2 regions of the Galenea microaerophila genome follow, and region 1 is predicted to be linked to the other one. Evidence: predicted binding sites of a transcription regulator. Region 1 holds the regulator's gene; the other holds the start of a gene.
The links. Region 1 encodes HrcA, which represses chaperone genes, less so after heat shock. Its sites were predicted from a motif close to TTAGCACTCNNNNNNNNNGAGTGCTAA; they were not measured.

Region 1 (9,928 bases):
TACTAATGGTGATCTTCTTTTCTACCGACTCGCCTTTATACTGGAATCGTAAAGGGGTCGCGGCGACCTGTTCGCACAACTGCTGTAAAAAAGCCTGTGCCTCCTGTGCCGTCTTTCTAGGATAAAGAATCGTAAACTCTTCACCGCCATAACGATACACATGACCACCGCCTTTAACCCCTGAAAGCATTTCAGCCACCTGCTGTAAAGCCAAATCGCCTACATCATGACCATAGGTATCATTAAATTTTTTAAAATGATCAATATCAACCATGGCAATAGCGTATTTTCGTCCTAAACCTACAATATCTTCTAACAAGGCCCGACGACCATTTAATCCGGTCAACTGATCATTATAGGCAATAAAATGGGCATCAAAAATCAAAGACAACAGAATTAAAAGTGCTGAAATGGACAGCACCCAATCAAAGATTAGAGGCTGAAACAGATGATTTAAGCCATAAATAATTAAAACATACACCACTAAGGTCACGCTATCTAGCACCTTGGGCCTTTTAAGTAAACTTAAGCGAACCAACAAAATCGCAAAAATGCTTAAAACAACGATCACACTGATCTTCGGCAACTGTAACCAATAATCTGTTTCAGAAGAGATTGGCAGGCTAATTAATCGCGCCCAATACTCACTGAGTTCAATCACCGCCCACTTCAACCCTAGAGCGGGCAAAATTAACAGCAGTAGGCACAGAAGCAAATAAGGCAGATGCTTAATGCCTTTTTCTGGCATTACGGTCCACAACAACCAGACCAGGGGCAACCACAAAGTAAAAATCGGATAAAAAAGTGAAGGGGCATGCCCAAATAGATGCCCCGGAAACAGGAACTCCATTCCAACGCTGGCAACCAGTAGCGTGGCAAACAGCATTAAAGGTTGAATGCGATTTAAGTAAATGCTGACAAATGCCCCTAAACTTGCCAACACGATCGGCGCTTCATGCAGCAATTGCTGCCAAGCAATCGGCCAATCAGAGAGATGAGGCGCTTGCCAAAAAGCAAAGCCCGTAAGAGGTAAAAGCCAAAAAAAGTGTTTTAACTGCATAAGTTATAATTCAGCCATCCACTCATGCACAGGTCTCTTTTAAAAGTTCCCAAAAATAGAGAACGGTGCTGACTTTCTGTCCGTACAATGGATTTTCCACTGTAAAGTGACATCACACCCGCTCACACATTGTAACTGACTTTTTGGCAGTTCTCCTTTAGCCCCAAAAACTTGGCTTTCAACATCATAGCCTACCGGACAAAGCGCCTCTGCTTTTTTACGCAAGCGGTAGTAATCATAATCTGTCGGCGCGTCTTGCACGGTAGTCGTTAATAAAAAGGTTTTTTCTGAATTGAATGGCTGCGTCTTCACCGAACTGCAACCGGTCAGGCTAACCATAAGGAGGCTAAAAATAAAAACAAACGGATACTTAACGGGTTGCATTTAAGGCCTCACTGGTAGCGGGTCTTCTTGTAAACCCTGTTCTTGAATAATGTAGCATAGATTGGTATGCAATTTTTTACCATTAATTAGAATCGATGCACCATATTTATCTTCTGGATTTAAACGCACAGTTCCAGTAAAAGATTTAATGAGATGACCATCTAGGCAAGAATAAATTTCCACCTTGCGTTTGAGACCGATTAAGTCAGATTGAACATTTTTCATACTGTTTGAGAGTTTTTCACACCCCGTTAAACCCGTCGCTGCAATGGTCAGAGCAAGACTCATAAGCCCCACCTTAACCATTGGACGCATCCACTTTTTTCCAATCACTGTTTTCATAGGGGCTCCTTCCTTATCGTAAATTAAGCACAGCTTGCATATCGTACAACCCGACCTCTTTCTCTGCTAACCAGCGACAGGCTCTGGCCGCCCCTTTGGCAAAAGTCATGCGACTAGAAGCCTTATGCGTAATCTCCACGCGCTCCCCTTCTGTGGCAAACATCACTGTGTGTTCACCCACAATATCGCCGGCTCGTATGGTCTCAAAACCAATCTGTTTATGAGGTCGCTCGCCCGTAATCCCTTCTCGACCATAGACAGCAACCTCTTTCAAATCCCAACCTAAGGTTTCGGCCACCACTTCCCCCATACGCAAAGCTGTACCAGAAGGTGCATCGACTTTATGGCGATGGTGCGCTTCAATCACTTCGATATCGTAATCTTCATTCAAAACGGCTGCGGCTTGTTGCAAAAGCTTTAAACACAAATTGACGCCAACACTCATATTGGGTGCAAACACAATCGCAATCTTTTGCGCGGCCTCATCAATCTTTGCCAGACCCGCCTCATCAAAACCTGTGGTGCCAATGACCATTTTTTTTCCAGCATTGACGCAAATTTCCAAGTTCTTCAAGGTCACTTCTGGACGCGTAAAATCAATGAGTACTTCAAAGTCATCGACCACCGACGCTAAATCATCCACCACTTTCACCCTCAAAGGTCCGATGCCGGCCATTTCACCTGCATCCACGCCTATTAAAGAGGAGCCCGGACGTTCAATCGCAGCGCTTACGGTGAGTCCTTCTGTTTGATTGACCGCTTGAATTAAATTTTTTCCCATACGCCCTGAGGCACCCGTAATTGCCACTCTCATTTTATCTACTCTCTACTTCCACGGTTCATCATTAGATTTTTTCGACTGGCTCTCTTGCTCATCTTCACCAGTAAAAAACGCTTTCACTTTATCAAAGAACGAGTGAGACTGAGGATTGTGTTTATGCGCTTTACCCTCCAAACTGGCTTCCAGCTCTTCTAATAAGGCTTTCTGTTCAGAAGTCAATTTGACCGGCGTTTCAACATTCACTTGCACAATTAAATCGCCTACACGATTAGAACGAACAGATCTGATCCCTTTACCGGTCAGTTTAAACCGCTGACCTGATTGTGTACCTGCTGGAATCTTTAACTCTGCACCGCCATCTAGTGTGGGCACCTCAATCGTGCCACCTAAAGCCACCTTGGTGAAAGAAATTGGCAACTCACAGAATAATGTATTCCCTTCCCTTTTGAAAATAGGGTGTTCTTTAACGCGAATTCTGACATAAAGGTCCCCATGAGGCGCGCCTGGTTCTCCCGCTTCGCCTTCCCCTGCTAAACGAATACGATCCCCTGTATCCACGCCGGCTGGGATTTTGACCGATATGGTTTTATGATCATGTACATAGCCTTCACCATGACATTTTTTACATTTATTTTTAACCAGTTTCCCAGTTCCATGACAGGTTGGGCAAGTTTGAGCCACTGCAAAAAAACCTTGCTGAATGCGGACTTGGCCTTGTCCACCACAAGTGGGACAAGTTTCCACCGGCGACCCAGGCTCAGCCCCTGTGCCCTGACAAGCATCACACACTTCTTTAGTGGGGATGCGAATCTCTACTGTTGTACCTTTGACCGCTTCTTCCAGACTAATGCTTAACTCATATTGTAAGTCGTTCCCGGGCTGAGGTCCTCGACTAAAACCACCGCCAAAGAGGTCACTAAAGATATCACTGAAGTCTCCAAAACCACCAAAACCGCCACTTCCAGCTGCCGCATTGCCATCCACGCCCGCATGACCAAATTGATCATAGGCTGAACGTTTTTGAGGGTCAGACAGCACATCATAGGCTTCGTTCACCTCTTTAAATTTCTCCTCCGCCTCAGGGTCATCGGGGTTACGGTCGGGATGATACTTCATCGCCAACTTACGGTAAGCCTTTTTAATCTCTGCTTCTGAAGCGGTTTTGCTCACCTGCAAAACTTCGTAATAACATCTTTTGGTTGCCATAATAAATCTTATCTACTCTAATTTGAATGAGTTGAACTTTAACAATTCAAGTCGATTAAAAAATTTAAAAATAACGCCTTAAGATCCATGTTTAAAGCCATCAAACTGGGGTTATTTTTAAATTTTTTATTTTTCTTTCGGAAATTTACATCTATAAATAAAAACGGGCAGTTCTAGAGTGAACTGCCCGTACATTATAATGGTTTCTAACCCATCATATTATTTTTTGTCGTCGTCAACTTCTTCAAATTCAGCATCAACGACATCATCATCTGCTGCAGAAGCACCGCCTGCCGCTCCGGCACCTGCTGCACCTGCAGCACCCGCACCTTCACCGGCTTGCTGAGCTTGAACCACTTCTTGAGAAGCCGCGGCCAGCTCTTGAGTCTTAGATTCGATCGCAGTTTTGTCATCACCTTTGATCAACTCTTCGAGCTCCTTAATCAAGCCTTGGACTTTCTCTTTCACGGTAGAAACGACTTTGTCACCCGCTTCTTCCAATGATTTCTTCACAGTGTGAATCATTGCATCCGCTTGGTTACGCGCATCCACAAGCTCTTTCAACTTGCGATCTTCTTCTGCGTGTGCTTCTGCATCTTTAATCATTTTTTCGATTTCTTCTTCACTTAAACCAGAAGAAGCTTGAATGGTAATTTTCTGCTCCTTACCAGAAGCCTTATCTTTTGCAGAAACATTCAAGATACCGTTCGCATCGATATCAAATGTCACCTCAATTTGAGGCACACCACGTGGTGCAGGTGGAATATCTTCTAGGTTAAATTGACCTAAAGATTTGTTAGCCGAAGCCATTTCACGCTCACCTTGCAACACATGGATGGTCACTGCTTGCTGGTTATCTTCAGCTGTTGAGAAGATTTGCGATTTACGTGTTGGAATCGTTGTATTCTTCTCAATCAACTTAGTCATTACACCGCCCATGGTTTCAATACCCAATGAGAGAGGTGTCACATCCAATAGCAGGACATCATTCACATCACCTGACAATACCCCACCTTGAATGGCTGCACCAATCGCAACAGCTTCATCAGGGTTAATGTCTTTACGAGGCTCTTTACCAAAGAACTCTTTTACTTTGCGTTGAACTAAAGGTACACGTGTTGAGCCCCCAACTAAAATCACATCATCGATATCTGAAGCAGACAAGCCTGCATCTTTCATCGCCAACTTACAAGGCTCGATTGAACGCTGTACTAAGTCTTCAATCAAAGATTCAAACTTCGCACGAGTTAAGCGTACATTTAAGTGCTTAGGCCCTGAGGCATCCGCAGTAATATATGGCAAGTTAATGTCTGTCTGTTCTGTAGAAGACAACTCAATTTTTGCTTTTTCAGCAGCCTCTTTCAAACGCTGTAATGCAAGCGGATCGGATTTCAGGTCAACGCCTTGTTCTTTTTTAAACTCTTCTACCACATAGTCGATGATTTGCTTATCAAAATCTTCACCACCGAGGAAAGTATCACCATTGGTTGAAAGCACTTCGATCTGTTTCTCGCCATCAAGGTCGGCAACTTCAATGATGGAAATATCAAATGTACCCCCACCTAAGTCATAAACCGCAATCTTGCTATCGCCTTTAGCCTTATCCATTCCATAAGCCAAAGCAGCCGCAGTCGGTTCGTTGATAATACGCTTCACATCCAACCCAGCAATGCGCCCTGCATCTTTAGTGGCTTGACGCTGAGCATCATTAAAGTAAGCTGGCACCGTAATAACGGCTTCTTTTACATCTGAACCCAGGTAATCTTCTGCAGTGCGCTTCATTTTACGTAAAATTTCTGCAGACACTTCTTGTGGTGATAATTTTTTGCCATTTACTTCTACCCATGCATCACCATTGTCTGCTGGCACAATTTTATAAGGCACCATCTCCTTATCTTTTTGCACAACAGGATCGTCATATTTACGACCAATCAAACGTTTAATGGCAAATAAAGTGTTATGGGGGTTGGTGACCGCCTGACGTTTCGCTGGTTCACCGACCAAAATTTCATTATCTTTTGTATAGGCAACCACAGATGGCGTTGTACGATGTCCTTCTGCATTTGGAATCACTTTGACATCTTTTCCTTCCATCACCGCCACACAAGAGTTGGTGGTCCCTAAATCAATACCAATAATTTTTGACATCTTCTTTTCTCCTCGTTTAAATTCAGTAATTTTCGCTAATCCATTAATAGGGGCGCTTTTTTTCCTTTCAACCCCTCTTGGTAAATTTTATGCTTCCTTTGACACAATCACGCGTGCAGGTCGAACAACACGACCATTTAAGGTATACCCTTTCTGAATAACATCCATTACGGTATTAGGCGCTAATTCAGCATTAGGCACCATGGTCATTGCCTCATGCAACTCTGGATTAAAGGCTTCATTTTGAGGATTGACTCTCTCCACCTCAAATTTTTGCAACACATCGAGCATCTGCTTGAGGGTCATTTCCATCCCTTCTTGAATGCTCTTAATGTCCACATCCTCTTTCGCCGCAGCCTCAATCCCCATTTCCATACTGTCAACCACTGGGATCAATTCATTGACAAATTTCTCTAAGGCATATTTATGGGCATTTTCCACATCAATACGTGTGCGGCGACGTAAGTTTTCCATATCGGCTAAAGTACGTAACGCCAACTCTTTTTGATTTTGCGCCTCTTTTTGCGCCTCTTCAAGCAGAGCTTGTATATCTTCTTCGACTTTTTGCTCAGCTTGTTCTACAGTTTCTTCTTGCACTTTTTCTTGCTCAGTTTCGTGTTGTTTATCGCTCATCATCCTCTCCTAATATTTGAATGCTTAACAGTTGCTCACTTTTATGGGGTCAGTGATAAAATTTTCAAGCGTGCTTCGATAAAATTTTGCTTAAAGTGTTGGCGGTCACCATGACACGAGCGGCCACTTGGGCATAAGGCATACGAGTTGGCCCCACCACTCCGATCACCCCCATCAACTCTCCCTCTATCTCATAAGGAGAAGTCACCACACTACAATCGGCATAGGCCTCTGCCCCACACTCTCGACCAATAAAAATTTGTAAGCCTTTTTGTTGTAAACTCTTATCTAAGAGATTTAAAACGGCTGAATGCTCTTGAAACGCTTCAAACAATGCCTTTAAGCGTTCCGCATCTCCCAACTCTCGATAATTTAATAATTTGGTTTTGCCGCTAATAATATAGGGTTCCGTTAAATTGAGCTGATCATTGAGCACCCGCTCCGTTACCCGCATCATCTGCTGCATCGCATGATTCAAGTGCTGCTGTATCTGTTGCATCTGTTGCACAATCTGTTGCTGCACCTCTTTTAAAGTAAAGCCGGCAAAATGCCGATTCAGATAATTTGAAATCTCCTGCAATTGGCTGGCAGAAACGGGCTTTTCCAACTCAATCACTCGATTCTGAATATCCTGACCCGTAAATAACAGCACCACCAAAACCCGATTTTCATTTAAACGCACAAACTCAATATGCTCAAGTCGCTCTTCCGCCTTATTGGGTAACATCACAACTCCGGCCAAACCGGTCAGGTCTGAAATCAAATTAGCTGCTCGGTTTAAGGCCTCATCCTGAGATTCGATCGATTTCAGTTGCTGTTCAATGCCCGCTTCTAATTGCTGATCTTGGCTTGGGATATGCAGCATCGTATCCACAAAAAAACGCAACCCTGCTTCAGTTGGCACGCGTCCAGCTGAAGTATGTGGTGAATAGAGCAATCCCATTTTTTCCAAATCCGCCATCGCATTGCGAATGGTGGCAGAACTCACCCCCAAATTGGCGACCTCAGCTAGGTGTGATGAACCAATTGGGCGCCCCTCTGCTAAATACAAAGTCATCAGATTTTGAAATAGCATTAATTTTCGTTCATTTAACGGTTTCATTCTGCTCTGCCTCCTGACGACAACTAGCACTCAATATCCAAGAGTGCTAATTTTTATAGGCCTCAAAGTTTACATTTTCAAGTAAAATAGTCAATAAAGAGAAATGGAGCCTTTGCATATCAAAGGGGCTCAAATAAGGATTTAGCATCATGATGTTTCAAAAAATCGGTATTTTCGGCAAGCTCAACGGTATCCAATCCTGGGAGCACATTGTCAAATTAATTGAACACTTTCAACCCCTGGAAAAAACTTTCTGGTTAGATCAAGACTCTCTGTCAGATTTTCCTGCTGAACGCTATGGCGTGGAAATTTTGCCTCGCGAAAAACTGGCTCAACAAATCGAGCTAGCGATTGTGGTCGGTGGTGATGGCACCTTTTTAAATGTCGCACGCAGTATGGTCGATGCAGAAATTCCTATTTTAGGCATTAATCTAGGACGCGTTGGTTTTCTCACCGATGTCACACCAGAGCATATGCTTCCGACACTTGAAGCCATTTTTCAGGGAAAATATGACTGTGAAGAACGTAATTTACTCAGTGTAGAAGTTAAAGAAGGTGCGCAAACCGTCTATCGTGAAATCGCCTTTAATGATGTGGTGTTGCATAAAAATAACTCTCCTCGCATGATTGAGTTCGACATCTATATCAATAAACGATTTTTTAATCATGAACGAGCCGATGGCTTAATTATCTCCACCCCCACTGGATCTACGGCTTATGCGCTCTCCGCTGGAGGCCCCATTCTCACCCCAGAAATAAATGCCATTGCCTTAGTCTCTATCTGTCCGCATACCATTACCAACCGCCCAGTCATTATTTCAGGCGACAGCCAAATCCAACTCCACCCTTCTAAAAACTGTCGCGGAGAGGCACAGATTATCTGTGATGGCCAAGTGGGCTACAACACCAACGCTAACCACATCACCCATGTGACACGCCACCCAAAGTTTATTAAAATGCTGCACCCTAAGGGTCATGACCATTTCGCGATTTTACGCGATAAACTAAATTGGGGAAATAAAGGCTAATGCTCAAACACCTGCACATTAAAAACCTTGCGCTGATTGAAGAACTTCAGCTCCCCTTTGCAAACGGTTTTACCGCCTTAACTGGAGAAACTGGAGCGGGTAAATCGATTCTACTTGACGCTTTAGGGCTGACATTGGGCAATCGAGCCGATGCCAGCCTGGTGCGGCATGGTGCTAAAAAAGCGGACATTACTGCTGAATATGACCTGAAGCAATTGCCTCAAGTGCAAGCTTGGTTAGAAGAAAATGATCTCGAAAATGACGAGCCCGAGCAGTGCTTAATGCGTCGCACCGTCACCGCTGAAGGGCGCTCTAAAGCCTATATTAACGGCATTGCCGTTCCCGTTGCGCAACTCAAAACCCTTGCAGCACAGCTGATTGATATTCATGGCCAACATGAGCATCAAAGCTTAATGAAGCCCGCACAACAACTCAAACTCGTCGATGCTTATGGTGGTTTACAAGCCGAACAGCAACAGGTCAGCCAACTGTTTAAACAGTGGCAAACCCTTAAGCAGCAATATCAAACGCAACTCGATGTGCAGAGTGATCAACAAAGCCGTTTAGCCCTCTTACAATTTCAACTGGAAGAATTTGCTAAGGTCGCACCGCAAGAGAATGAATTTACCGAGCTCTCCGAAGAACAAAACACGCTCTCTCATGCCAGCGAAATACTGACCGCCTCCCAAACCGCCTATACGGCTCTGGAAGGGGATGAACACAACAGTACTGAATCAGCCACGGCACAAGTACTCAATGCGATTGAAGCGCTTGAGCAGATTGCCGACTATCAACCTGCCTTACAAACCCAAATAGAACAGCTTAATCAAGCCTTAATTGAACTGCAAGAAACCGCAAGTGATATTCACCATTTTAGCCAAAACATTGAACTGGATCCGCAAAGGCTTGAACAAGTTGAAGCGCGCTTAGCTGAACTCCATGGTCTCGCCAAAAAGTATCTCATTTCACCCGAAGAACTGATACAAAAGCAGCAAAAGATTGAAGCGGAATTAAAGGCCATTGAACACGCCGACGCATCTTTAGAGCAACTCCAACAAGCCGTTAGCGAAGCAGAAGAAGCCTATTTGCAAGCCGCTTTAAAATTAAGCCAGCAGCGGCAAACCGCCGCACAACAACTCGCTGAACAGGTGACCCTCAGCATGCAAACACTGGGCATGGAAAATGGTCAATTTGCCATTGAATTCCAACCGCTTGAGGCCTCAGCTGCCAGCGGATTAGACAAG
Region 2 (9,928 bases), on a different contig from region 1:
GGTCACATTTTCTAAAGTGAGACCCACTTCATCCGTGATTAAAGTTCCGCCAGTCAGCACAGCCATGTCTTGCAACATCGCTTTACGACGCTCACCAAAGCCAGGTGCTTTCACTGCAGCGACTTTGACAATACCACGCATATTATTGATCACCAAAGTCGCTAAGGCTTCACCGTCAACATCTTCAGCGATGATCAAAAGTGGACGGCCAGACTTAGAAACCGCTTCTAGAGTTGGCAATAGGTCGCGAATGTTTGAAATTTTCTTATCATGCAATAAGATGTAAGGATTTTCTAATTCAGCGACCATTTTTTCTTGGTTGGTGACAAAGTAGGGGGATAGGTATCCGCGGTCGAATTCCATCCCTTCTACCACAACCAATTCATCTTCAAGTGAAGAACCTTCTTCAACCGTGATCACCCCTTCAGTGCCCACTTTTTCCATTGCATCGGCAATCATTTTACCAATGGCAGCATCAGAGTTTGCAGAAATGGTTCCTACTTGCGCAATCGCATCGTAGTTATCGCAAGGCTGAGACATGGCTTTAATTTCTGCGACAACGGCATCCACCGCTTTATGAATGCCGCGGTTTAGATCCATTGGGTTCATGCCTGCGGCAACAGACTTCATCCCTTCGCGAACGATGGATTGTGCCAATACGGTTGCAGTCGTGGTTCCATCACCCGCGACATCATTGGTTTGTGAGGAGACCTCTTTGACCATTTGTGCACCCATGTTTTCGAACTTGTCTTCCAAAGAGATTTCACGGGCAACAGAAACACCATCTTTGGTAACAGTTGGGGCGCCAAAAGATTTTTCGAGTACCACATTACGACCTTTAGGTCCTAAAGTAACTTTAACTGCGTCGGCAAGGATATTAATCCCTTCGACCATTTTTTCACGAGCATCTAAACCGAATTTGACTTCTTTTGCTGACATAATGCTTTCCTTCCTTATTTAATCAATATTACTAATGCGTTAAATACGTCTTACTTAGTCTTTAATGGCAATGATGTCGTCTTCACGCATCACCAATAATTCTTCACCGTCTACAACCACTTCTTGGCCAGCGTACTTGCCAAAAAGGACTTTGTCGCCGACTTTTACCGACATTGCAATGGTTGAGCCATTGTCTGCGATTTTGCCTGGCCCTACCGCAACGATTTCACCTTCAGCAGGTTTCTCTTTTGCAGAATCAGGCAACACAATGCCGCCTGCTGAAACTTCCTCTTCTTCCATTCGACGCACAACAACACGGTCATGTAAAGGTTTAATTGCCATTCTTCTTTCTCCTATTGAGTCATCATCAAGTGAACTTATGAAATTAGCACTCTCCTGTTTAGAGTGCTAATTATTTTATAAAACAAACTTAGGGTGTCAAGTTAATAGGGATAAGAATTTTTTTTTCAACCAATTGATGAAAAAAATTAAGGGTCTGCGATGGGCGTTGAGCGTTTTATAGAATTTATGAATGCTCTGGTTCAGTCACCACTAAGTTATCGCGGTGAATGAGGGATTCGTCTGTTATATAACCGAGAATTTCAGGGATTTTTTGAGAAGGCTGGCCAATAATTTTAGCGGTTTCGTGACTGGGATAATTGATGAGTCCGCGCGCGATCTCGCGCCCTTTGTCATCGGTGCAGATGACCAGTTCACCGCGTTGAAACTCACCTTGAAAGGCTTTGACGCCGATGGGAAGTAAACTTTTGCCAGAGGTTTGTAAGACTTTAATGGCGCCTTCATCTAGGATTAAGGTGCCTTTGGCTTTGAGGTGACCCGCCAACCACTGTTTGCGGGCACTCATAGGTTCAAGATCAGGGAGCAACAAGGTGCCGAGGGTTTCCCCTTGCATAAGGCGAGGGAGGATATTAGGCTCTTTGCCTGAAGCAATTAAGGTGGCGGTGCCAGAGCGCGCGGCGCGTTTAGCAGCCATTACTTTGGTGTACATACCGCCACGTCCAAGTTGGCCGCCTTCAGGCGAGGCCATCTGTTCAATGTCTTTTCGACTGACTGCCGCTTCTGAAATGAGTTTGGCATTGGGGTTTTGGCGAGGATTGCTGTCATAGAGTCCGTTTTGATCCGTTAAAATCACCAAAACATCCGCAGAAATTAAGTTGGCAGTCAGCGCTGCGAGGGTGTCATTATCACCGAAGCGGATCTCATCAGTGACCACCGTGTCGTTTTCATTAATAATGGGCACCACTTGGTGGCGCAGAAGTGTTTGCAGGGTGTTGGCTGCATTTAGGTAGCGATTGCGATGAGAAAGGTCATCATGGGTCAGTAGAATTTGTGCAGTATGCGTATTGTGCGCGCTAAAGGCATTTTCATAGGCTTCAATCAGTCCCATTTGCCCCACGGCCGCTGCTGCTTGCAGTTCTGAAATTTCAGTGGGGCGTTGTTCCCAGCCCAAGCGTTTAATCCCTTCCGCCACAGAACCTGAAGAGACCAGCACCACTTCAATGCCTTTTTGTCGCAGTTGGGTGATTTGTTCGGCCCAATCTTGAATGGCTTGGCGATTGAGGCCTTTGCCATCATTGGTTAATAAGGCGCTGCCAATTTTAACCACCCAGCGTCGGGTTTGATGGAGCGTAGAACGCTGGATCATGGTGTTTCGTCCTCAGGGCGATCGTTTTCAGGCTGGGTTTCGTTTGTGTGCACTTCCGCCATTTTTTTTGCCTCAATTTCGGCCTGCTGTGCGGCCACTTTATTGGCTTTAAGCGTTTCGGCAATGGCATTGACCAGTGTTTGCGTGCCGGAGCGCTGCGCGGCTGAAATTACAAAATAGGGCGCTTGCCAATTGAGAGCCTCAAGGGTCTCTTGAACGCGCTTTTGTGCTTCTTCTTCAGGTAGGAGATCCGCTTTATTAAAGACCAACCAGCGAGGTTTGCCAGCTAGCTCTTGGCTATATTTTTTCAGTTCATTTTCAATGGTCTGAATCGCTTCTAGTGGTGTGCTTTCATCATAGGGTGCTAGATCGACCACATGCAGAAGTAAGCCTGTGCGCGAGAGATGTTTTAGAAACTGCACGCCCAATCCAGCGCCTTCAGCAGCTCCTTCGATTAAACCTGGAATGTCGGCGATAACAAAGCTGGTTTCAGGTGAAATATAGACCACCCCTAGATTGGGATAAAGCGTGGTGAACGGGTAGTTGGCCACTTTGGGGCGGGCGGCAGAGACAGCCGTAATGAGACTGGATTTGCCGGCATTGGGAAGTCCAAGTAAGCCCACGTCGGCCAATACCGCCAGTTCAAGCTGCAAGTTGCGCTGTTCACCCGGTTCTCCAGGCGTGCATTGTCGAGGGGTACGATTGCGACTGCTTTTAAAATGCACATTGCCCAAACCATGGCGTCCGCCTTTGGCAACGAGCAGTTTTTGTCCGTGTTGGGTGAGGTCGCCAATCACTTCTCGTGTATCAACGTCACGCACAATGGTGCCGACGGGAACTTTGATAATCAGATCTTCACCGGCCTTTCCGGTTTTTTGTTGCCCCATGCCGCTCTGACCATTTTCTGCTTTGTATTGACGGACAAATCGAAAATCAACCAGCGTGTTGAGATTCCGGTCTGCTTGCAGATAAACGCTGCCACCATCCCCGCCGTCTCCCCCGTTAGGGCCGCCGAAAGGGATATATTTTTCACGCCGAAAGCTGGCGACGCCGTTACCGCCACGACCGGCAATGACTTCGATTTGGGCTTCATCTACAAATTGCATCTTTTCTCTCGCACAAAGGGCTTTTTTCAAAATAAAAACGCCCCGACAAGCGGGGCGTCTGGCAGTGGATTCCGATAAGCTTATTCGGCAATCACTGTAACATAGGTACGTACTGGCTTACCTTTAGTGACAAAAGCGACCTTACCATCAGCTTTTGCAAACAAGGTATCATCCTTGCCACGACCCACATTTAAGCCAGGGTGGAATTTAGTTCCACGCTGGCGAACAAGAATGCTCCCCGCGGAAACTTGTTCACCACCGAAACGCTTAACACCTAAGCGTTTGGCATTGGAATCGCGACCGTTTTTAGTACTACCTGCAGCCTTCTTATGAGCCATGCTGATAACCTCTTATTCGCTCGAACATTCCCTACTCAGAAATGCTCCAACTTAATTAATATGCCAACCCCGTTAAGGGATCAATTATATTAAGCTGAAATACCTGTAATTTCAACTTCTGTAAAGTTTTGACGGTGACCTTTCTTCAAGCGAGAACGGTTTTTACGACGACGGAACTTGATGATGGTCACTTTTTTACCGCGGCCATGACCTTTAACAGTCGCCGCAACTTTAGCGCCTTCTACAGTTGGGGTGCCCACTTGAACATCTGCACCTTCGCCAACCATTAGAACTTCATCAAACTCAATCGCGTCCCCTTCATTCGCTTCTAAGGTTTCAATGCGCAAGGTTTGACCTTCACGCACACGATATTGTTTACCACCGGTTTTAATGACCGCATACATCTTGGAGTTCTCCAGATTTGATTCTAAAATTCGTAATTACCAAAGCATGCTGTGATGGCAGTGCCTGGAATAAGAAAAACGGGGATTATATAGATTTTTTGTAAGAAGGTCAACTTTATTATTGAGACCTTGGTGCGTGATAAAATTTTTCTAGGTGTTGTTGGCAAACGCGCATCCATATTTTTTTGAGCGTTTTTTCACGCTGCCGCCTTTTCAAAAGAGCCGCTTCATACTAAACTTACCTGGATTTATCTACTAAAAAGATGTGACCTATGACTTTAGCCGAAATTCGCCAGTTGATTGCTGAAGATATTGCTGCCACCGATCAGTTGATTTTAAATCGATTGGCTTCTGATGTGGTGCTGATTAATCAGATCGGACACTACATTATTAACAGTGGGGGGAAGAGATTGCGTCCCTTAATGACGCTGCTGAGTGCGCGAGCTTGTGGCTACGAGGGGACGCACCATTTGACCATGGCGGCGGTGATTGAGTTTATCCATACTTCAACCTTGCTGCATGATGATGTGGTCGATGAATCGGATACGCGTCGTGGCAATAAAACTGCCAATGAGGTCTGGGGCAATGCGGCTTCTGTATTGGTGGGGGATTTTCTCTATTCACGGGCTTTTGAGATGATGGTGGAGCCCGATGAGATGAAGGTGATGCAGGTGATGAGTGAGGCCACCAATGTAATTGCTGAGGGAGAGGTGTTGCAGCTGCTCAATTGTCATGATATTTCAACGGATGAAGCGCGTTATATGGAGGTGATTCACCGTAAAACGGCGAAACTGTTTGAAGCGGCGACGCAGATGGGGGCGATTTTGGCGCATCAACCGCAGTGGGAGGCGCCTTTAGCTCAATATGGTTGTTGGGTTGGGACGGCTTTTCAGTTAGTGGATGATGCCTTAGATTATATGGCGGATGAAGCGGAGCTGGGTAAAAGCATTGGGGATGATTTGGCCGAAGGTAAGCCCACCCTACCGCTCATTTATATGATGGCGCACGGTACGGAAGCTGAAAAAGCGATTATTAAGCGCGCAATTGAGTCTGAAGGGATCGCATTAATTGAAGAGGTGAGTGCCATTATTCAAAAATCAGGCGCCATTGATTATACCTATCAGGTGGCCCGCAAGGAAGCAGAAGCGGCTAAGGCCGCGCTTGCGCCTCTGCCAGACAGCCATTTTAAGGAGGCTTTATACGCCTTGGCGGATTTAGCGGTTGAGCGCACCCATTAGTTCACTCTAGGTACAAGTTTTTATACCTTTTTGCGGTCTCTTCTGCGCCGATCTTTTGAATAATTTTTTGCAGGCATGGCGCCTTCTTCATGCTGGGCTTCTAGCTGCTTTTTTTGTTTCTGTTCTTCTTCTTTTTCGTGAAGATACTCTTTGTAAATATCTAAGTTTTGTAACCGCGTTTTTTTCCAATCAATGCGACGCAGCATCCAGCGGGTGATAAAGCGAATCACATGACAGGGATTTTTACTGGCATAGATTTTTTCGGGTTTAGGGCGATAGCCATGCAGACGTTCGATTAAGATCAGGCGTTCATCCTCGCTCAAACGAATGCGGATAAACCCCGCTTGTTCAGAATCCAGTGAGAGACTGTAATAAAAACGTACCACTTTGCCCAGACTAAATATAAGCTTGGTCAACGGAGAGGATTCGATTTTGCCATTAATGCCGACAATAAAAATAAAGATGTTTTGCGTTTTTAAGACTCGGAAAAAGTGTCCAACTTCTTCGAAATCGATGGTATCTTCAGGTTGTTGAGCTTCTTGGAGCTTTTGAATCTTTTCCGCTTCTTTTTCTAGATGGCGCAAAAAATATTTAATACTGGCCGACAACTGTTCGTCACTCATAGGCTGCTCACAAATCAATTTTAGGATACAGTCTTTATCGGCAAGCGGTGATGAATCTTAAATGATTTTACGCTTCCACAATATGAGCGCTAAAAAAATGACCAGTAAGAGAGTCGGTTGAGTCATATCGGCTTTGACAAGTAAAAAAAAGTGCAAAATACCCAGTCCTGTGGCCCAATAAATAGCTTTATGCAGAGTGAACCATCTTTTTTTAAGGCGTTTTTGCCAATTAAGGGTTGAAGTCACTGCTAATGGGATAAGCAGCAGCCAAGCGACCATGCCGACGAGGATAAAGGGGCGTTCGATTAAATCGGCAATGAGGTCAGAAAAGACCAATCCCAAGTCAAAGACAAAGTAAACCGTTAAATGGAGCGTCGCATAGCCAAAAGCCGCCAATCCTAAGGTGCGTTTAATGAGGTAGGTGGGCAGAGGCGGCTGTTTGGGCAACAGTTTGATCAGCTGCGGCACGGCTAAGGTGAGCAGCAGTAGATAAAGCGCCCAGTCACCGCTGCTATGCTCTAAAGTCTCAACTGGATTGGCACCTAACTGATCGTGAAGAAACCGCCAGCCAAGCGCCATGGCAGGTAACAGTGTGAATAGAGTGAGAGAGGTAAGTAAAAGATTTCGTTTCATACTAGAAATACTTCTTTAAATCCATCCCTTGATAGAGTTCAGCGACTTCATCTTCATAGCCATTGAACATGCGCGTTGGTTTTTTAAAGAAGCTGCCTAAGGGGCGTTCTTTCGCTTGGGACCAGCGTGGATGTGGAACATGAGGGTTTACATTGGAATAAAAGCCATACTCATTCGGGGCGGCTTGCATCCAGCTACTGGTGGGTTGGGTTTCAACCAAGCGAATTTTGACAATGGATTTGGCGCTTTTAAATCCATATTTCCACGGCACCACCAAACGAATGGGCGCACCATTTTGATTGGGTAAAGGTTCGCCATAAATGCCAGTGGTCATCAACGTTAAAGGGTGCATGGCTTCATCCAGTCGTAAACCTTCGCGATAGGGCCAGTTGAGAATGGGAAAACGCTGTCCACGTAGGTGCTTGGGGTCATGGATACTGATAAACTCCACATATTTTGCTTTAGCCGTTGGCTTGACGGTATCAAGCAGTTTGCTCAATTGAAATCCATCCCAAGGCACCACCATTGACCAGCCTTCCACGCAACGGAAGCGGTAAATACGCTCTTCATAAGGAAACCGTTTTGCCAGTTCATCGAGAGTGAAGGTCTGAGGGTGTTGGCATTCACCCTCCACCGTTAGCGTCCAGTTGTCAGTAACCATTTCCGCCGCGTATTCGAAAGGATCCGATTTACGCGTGCCGAATTCGTAAAAATTATTGTAGTGCAGTGCGTGCTCTGGATCGGTCAGTTTTAAATCGGGCTGATAGGCTGGATTTTTTTGCGCGGAAAAGGCATGGCTCAACAGGGGCGTGCCAATCAGCCCCGCTGCCGTAAGGTATTGAATAAACTGGCGGCGATTAAGATAAGTCGACTTGGGGGTCACGTCCATCGGTTGATTCCTTGAATTATAAATGGTCACTCAATAATACCGTAAAAAGCGGACTTTATTACCGTGCATGGTAAAATAATCTAATACACAAGTGAAGATTGAGGTAGAGATGGAAAAAATTAAAATTGGGATTGTGGGCGGTACAGGCTATACCGGTGTAGAACTATTGCGGATTTTGGCGGGTCATCCCAATGCTCGGGTGGTGGTGATTACTTCACGGGGTGATGCGGGCACGAAGGTTGCGGATATGTTTCCGAATCTGCGGGGCTACTACGATTTGGCGTTTACAAAGCCGGATATGGAAAAATTAAAGCGGTGTGATGTGGTCTTTTTTGCCACGCCGCATGGTGTCGCAATGCAGATGACGCCTGAGTTGATTGAAGCTGGAGTCAAGGTGATTGATTTGGCTGCAGATTTCCGCATTTTTAATTTGAAAGTTTGGGAAGATTGGTACGGCATGGAGCATGCCAGTCCTGAGCTGATGCATGAGGTGGTCTATGGCCTGCCTGAATTGTATCGCGATAAAATTGAGCAAGCGCGTGTAATTGCCAATCCGGGGTGTTATCCCACTGCGGTGCAGCTAGGATTTTATCCGCTGATTAAGCATGGTTTGATTGATATTGATGATTTGATCGCCGATGTGAAGTCCGGCATTAGTGGTGCTGGTCGTGGGCTGAAGTTGGGTTCTTTGGCCGCAGAGACAGCAGAAAGTTTTAAGGCTTATGCGCTGAATGGACACCGTCATCATCCAGAAATCGAACAGGGACTCTCTTGGATGGCGAATACCGATGTTAATCTCACGTTTGTGCCGCATTTGGTGCCGATGATTCGCGGGATTGAAGCGACGCTCTACGGAAAATTGACGCGCAGTGTGCCACAAGCGGAGTTGCAAGAGATTTTTGAGGAAACCTATGCGATGGAGCCATTTGTGGATGTGATGCCAGCAGGCAGTCAGCCGGAAACGCGGATGGTGAAAGGTTCTAATATGTGCCGCATGGCCGTGTATCAACCCAAAGGCAGCCAGCGTGTGGTGGTGACTTCGGTGATTGATAATTTGGTTAAAGGCGCTTCAGGACAAGCGGTGCAGAATATGAATATTCTGTTTAATTTGGAAGAAGATACCGGGCTGCAACAGGTGGCGTTGTTGCCATAATTTGTTACAATGATTTGATTCAGATCATTGTGATGGGTTAAAAGGAATAAATCATGTCAGAGACAAATTTAGCATCAACCGAAAGTGCAGAAAGCGCAATGCCTGCTAAGCCGGTCAATTTTACCGAAGCGGCAGCGGCCAAAGTAAAAGGTTTAATTGAGGATGAAGGTAACCCCAATTTAAAACTGCGGGTGTATATCACAGGGGGTGGCTGTTCCGGTTTTCAGTATGGATTTACCTTTGATGAAGAGGTCGCAGAAGACGATACCGTGGTGGAAACCGACGGGGTACAGCTGTTGATCGATCCGATGAGTTTCCAGTATTTGGTCGGTGCCAAGATTGATTACCTTGAAGATCTACAAGGGGCGCGATTTGTCATTGAAAACCCCAATGCTTCAACAACCTGTGGTTGTGGTTCTTCATTTAGCGTATAAGGATGGTTATGGAATATATTCCTGGTTTAGCGGGCGTCCCTGCCACAAAATCTAAAATATCTTATATTGATGGTCAGAAAGGGATTTTGACCTATCGCGGCTATGACATTATGGAGCTGGCAGAAAAGTCCTCCTTTGAAGAAACAACTCTGCTGTTATTGTTTGGTGAGTTGCCAACACAAGAGGAATTAGCCCAGTTTGATCGCAAACTGCGTGAGAATCGAAGGGTTAAATACAATCTCCGTGAGATTATGAAAAACTTGCCAGCGACGACGCATCCAATGCATATGCTGCAAGTGTTGGTTGCCAGTCTGGCCAGCTTTTATCCGAGCACCGAATATATGAGTGGTGGATCGGAAAATCAGGAATATATTAATGATGTGACGGTGAAAATCATCGCCCATATGGGCACACTGGTGGCCCAGTGGGAACATATGCGTAAAGGTTATGATCCGATTGAACCGCGTAAAGATCTCACCTATGCAGAGAACTTTTTGTATATGGT

Region 2: the regulator HrcA is predicted to act here: its motif matches at 1,325-1,351, upstream of groES (co-chaperone GroES).

What each region holds. Positions count from the first base shown of each region.
Region 1 is NZ_BAAHWZ010000001.1:335,844-345,771, reverse strand. Features, by position in the region: gene ACYQ05_RS01670 (GGDEF domain-containing protein) at 1-1,060, opposite strand, end outside; gene ACYQ05_RS01665 (hypothetical protein) at 1,100-1,444, opposite strand; gene ACYQ05_RS01660 (hypothetical protein) at 1,445-1,786, opposite strand; gene dapB (4-hydroxy-tetrahydrodipicolinate reductase) at 1,800-2,600, opposite strand; gene dnaJ (molecular chaperone DnaJ) at 2,613-3,773, opposite strand; gene dnaK (molecular chaperone DnaK) at 3,993-5,921, opposite strand; gene grpE (nucleotide exchange factor GrpE) at 6,009-6,554, opposite strand; gene hrcA (heat-inducible transcriptional repressor HrcA) at 6,619-7,656, opposite strand; gene ACYQ05_RS01630 (NAD(+) kinase) at 7,806-8,684, shown strand; gene recN (DNA repair protein RecN) at 8,684-9,928, shown strand, end outside.
Region 2 is NZ_BAAHWZ010000002.1:536,474-546,401, forward strand. Features, by position in the region: gene groL (chaperonin GroEL) at 1-939, opposite strand, end outside; gene groES (co-chaperone GroES) at 994-1,281, opposite strand; gene proB (glutamate 5-kinase) at 1,466-2,605, opposite strand; gene cgtA (Obg family GTPase CgtA) at 2,602-3,711, opposite strand; gene rpmA (50S ribosomal protein L27) at 3,792-4,049, opposite strand; gene rplU (50S ribosomal protein L21) at 4,139-4,453, opposite strand; gene ispB (octaprenyl diphosphate synthase) at 4,726-5,691, shown strand; gene ACYQ05_RS07940 (hypothetical protein) at 5,712-6,314, opposite strand; gene ACYQ05_RS07945 (protein-methionine-sulfoxide reductase heme-binding subunit MsrQ) at 6,372-6,947, opposite strand; gene msrP (protein-methionine-sulfoxide reductase catalytic subunit MsrP) at 6,949-7,836, opposite strand; gene argC (N-acetyl-gamma-glutamyl-phosphate reductase) at 7,946-8,989, shown strand; gene erpA (iron-sulfur cluster insertion protein ErpA) at 9,043-9,423, shown strand; gene ACYQ05_RS07965 (citrate synthase) at 9,432-9,928, shown strand, end outside.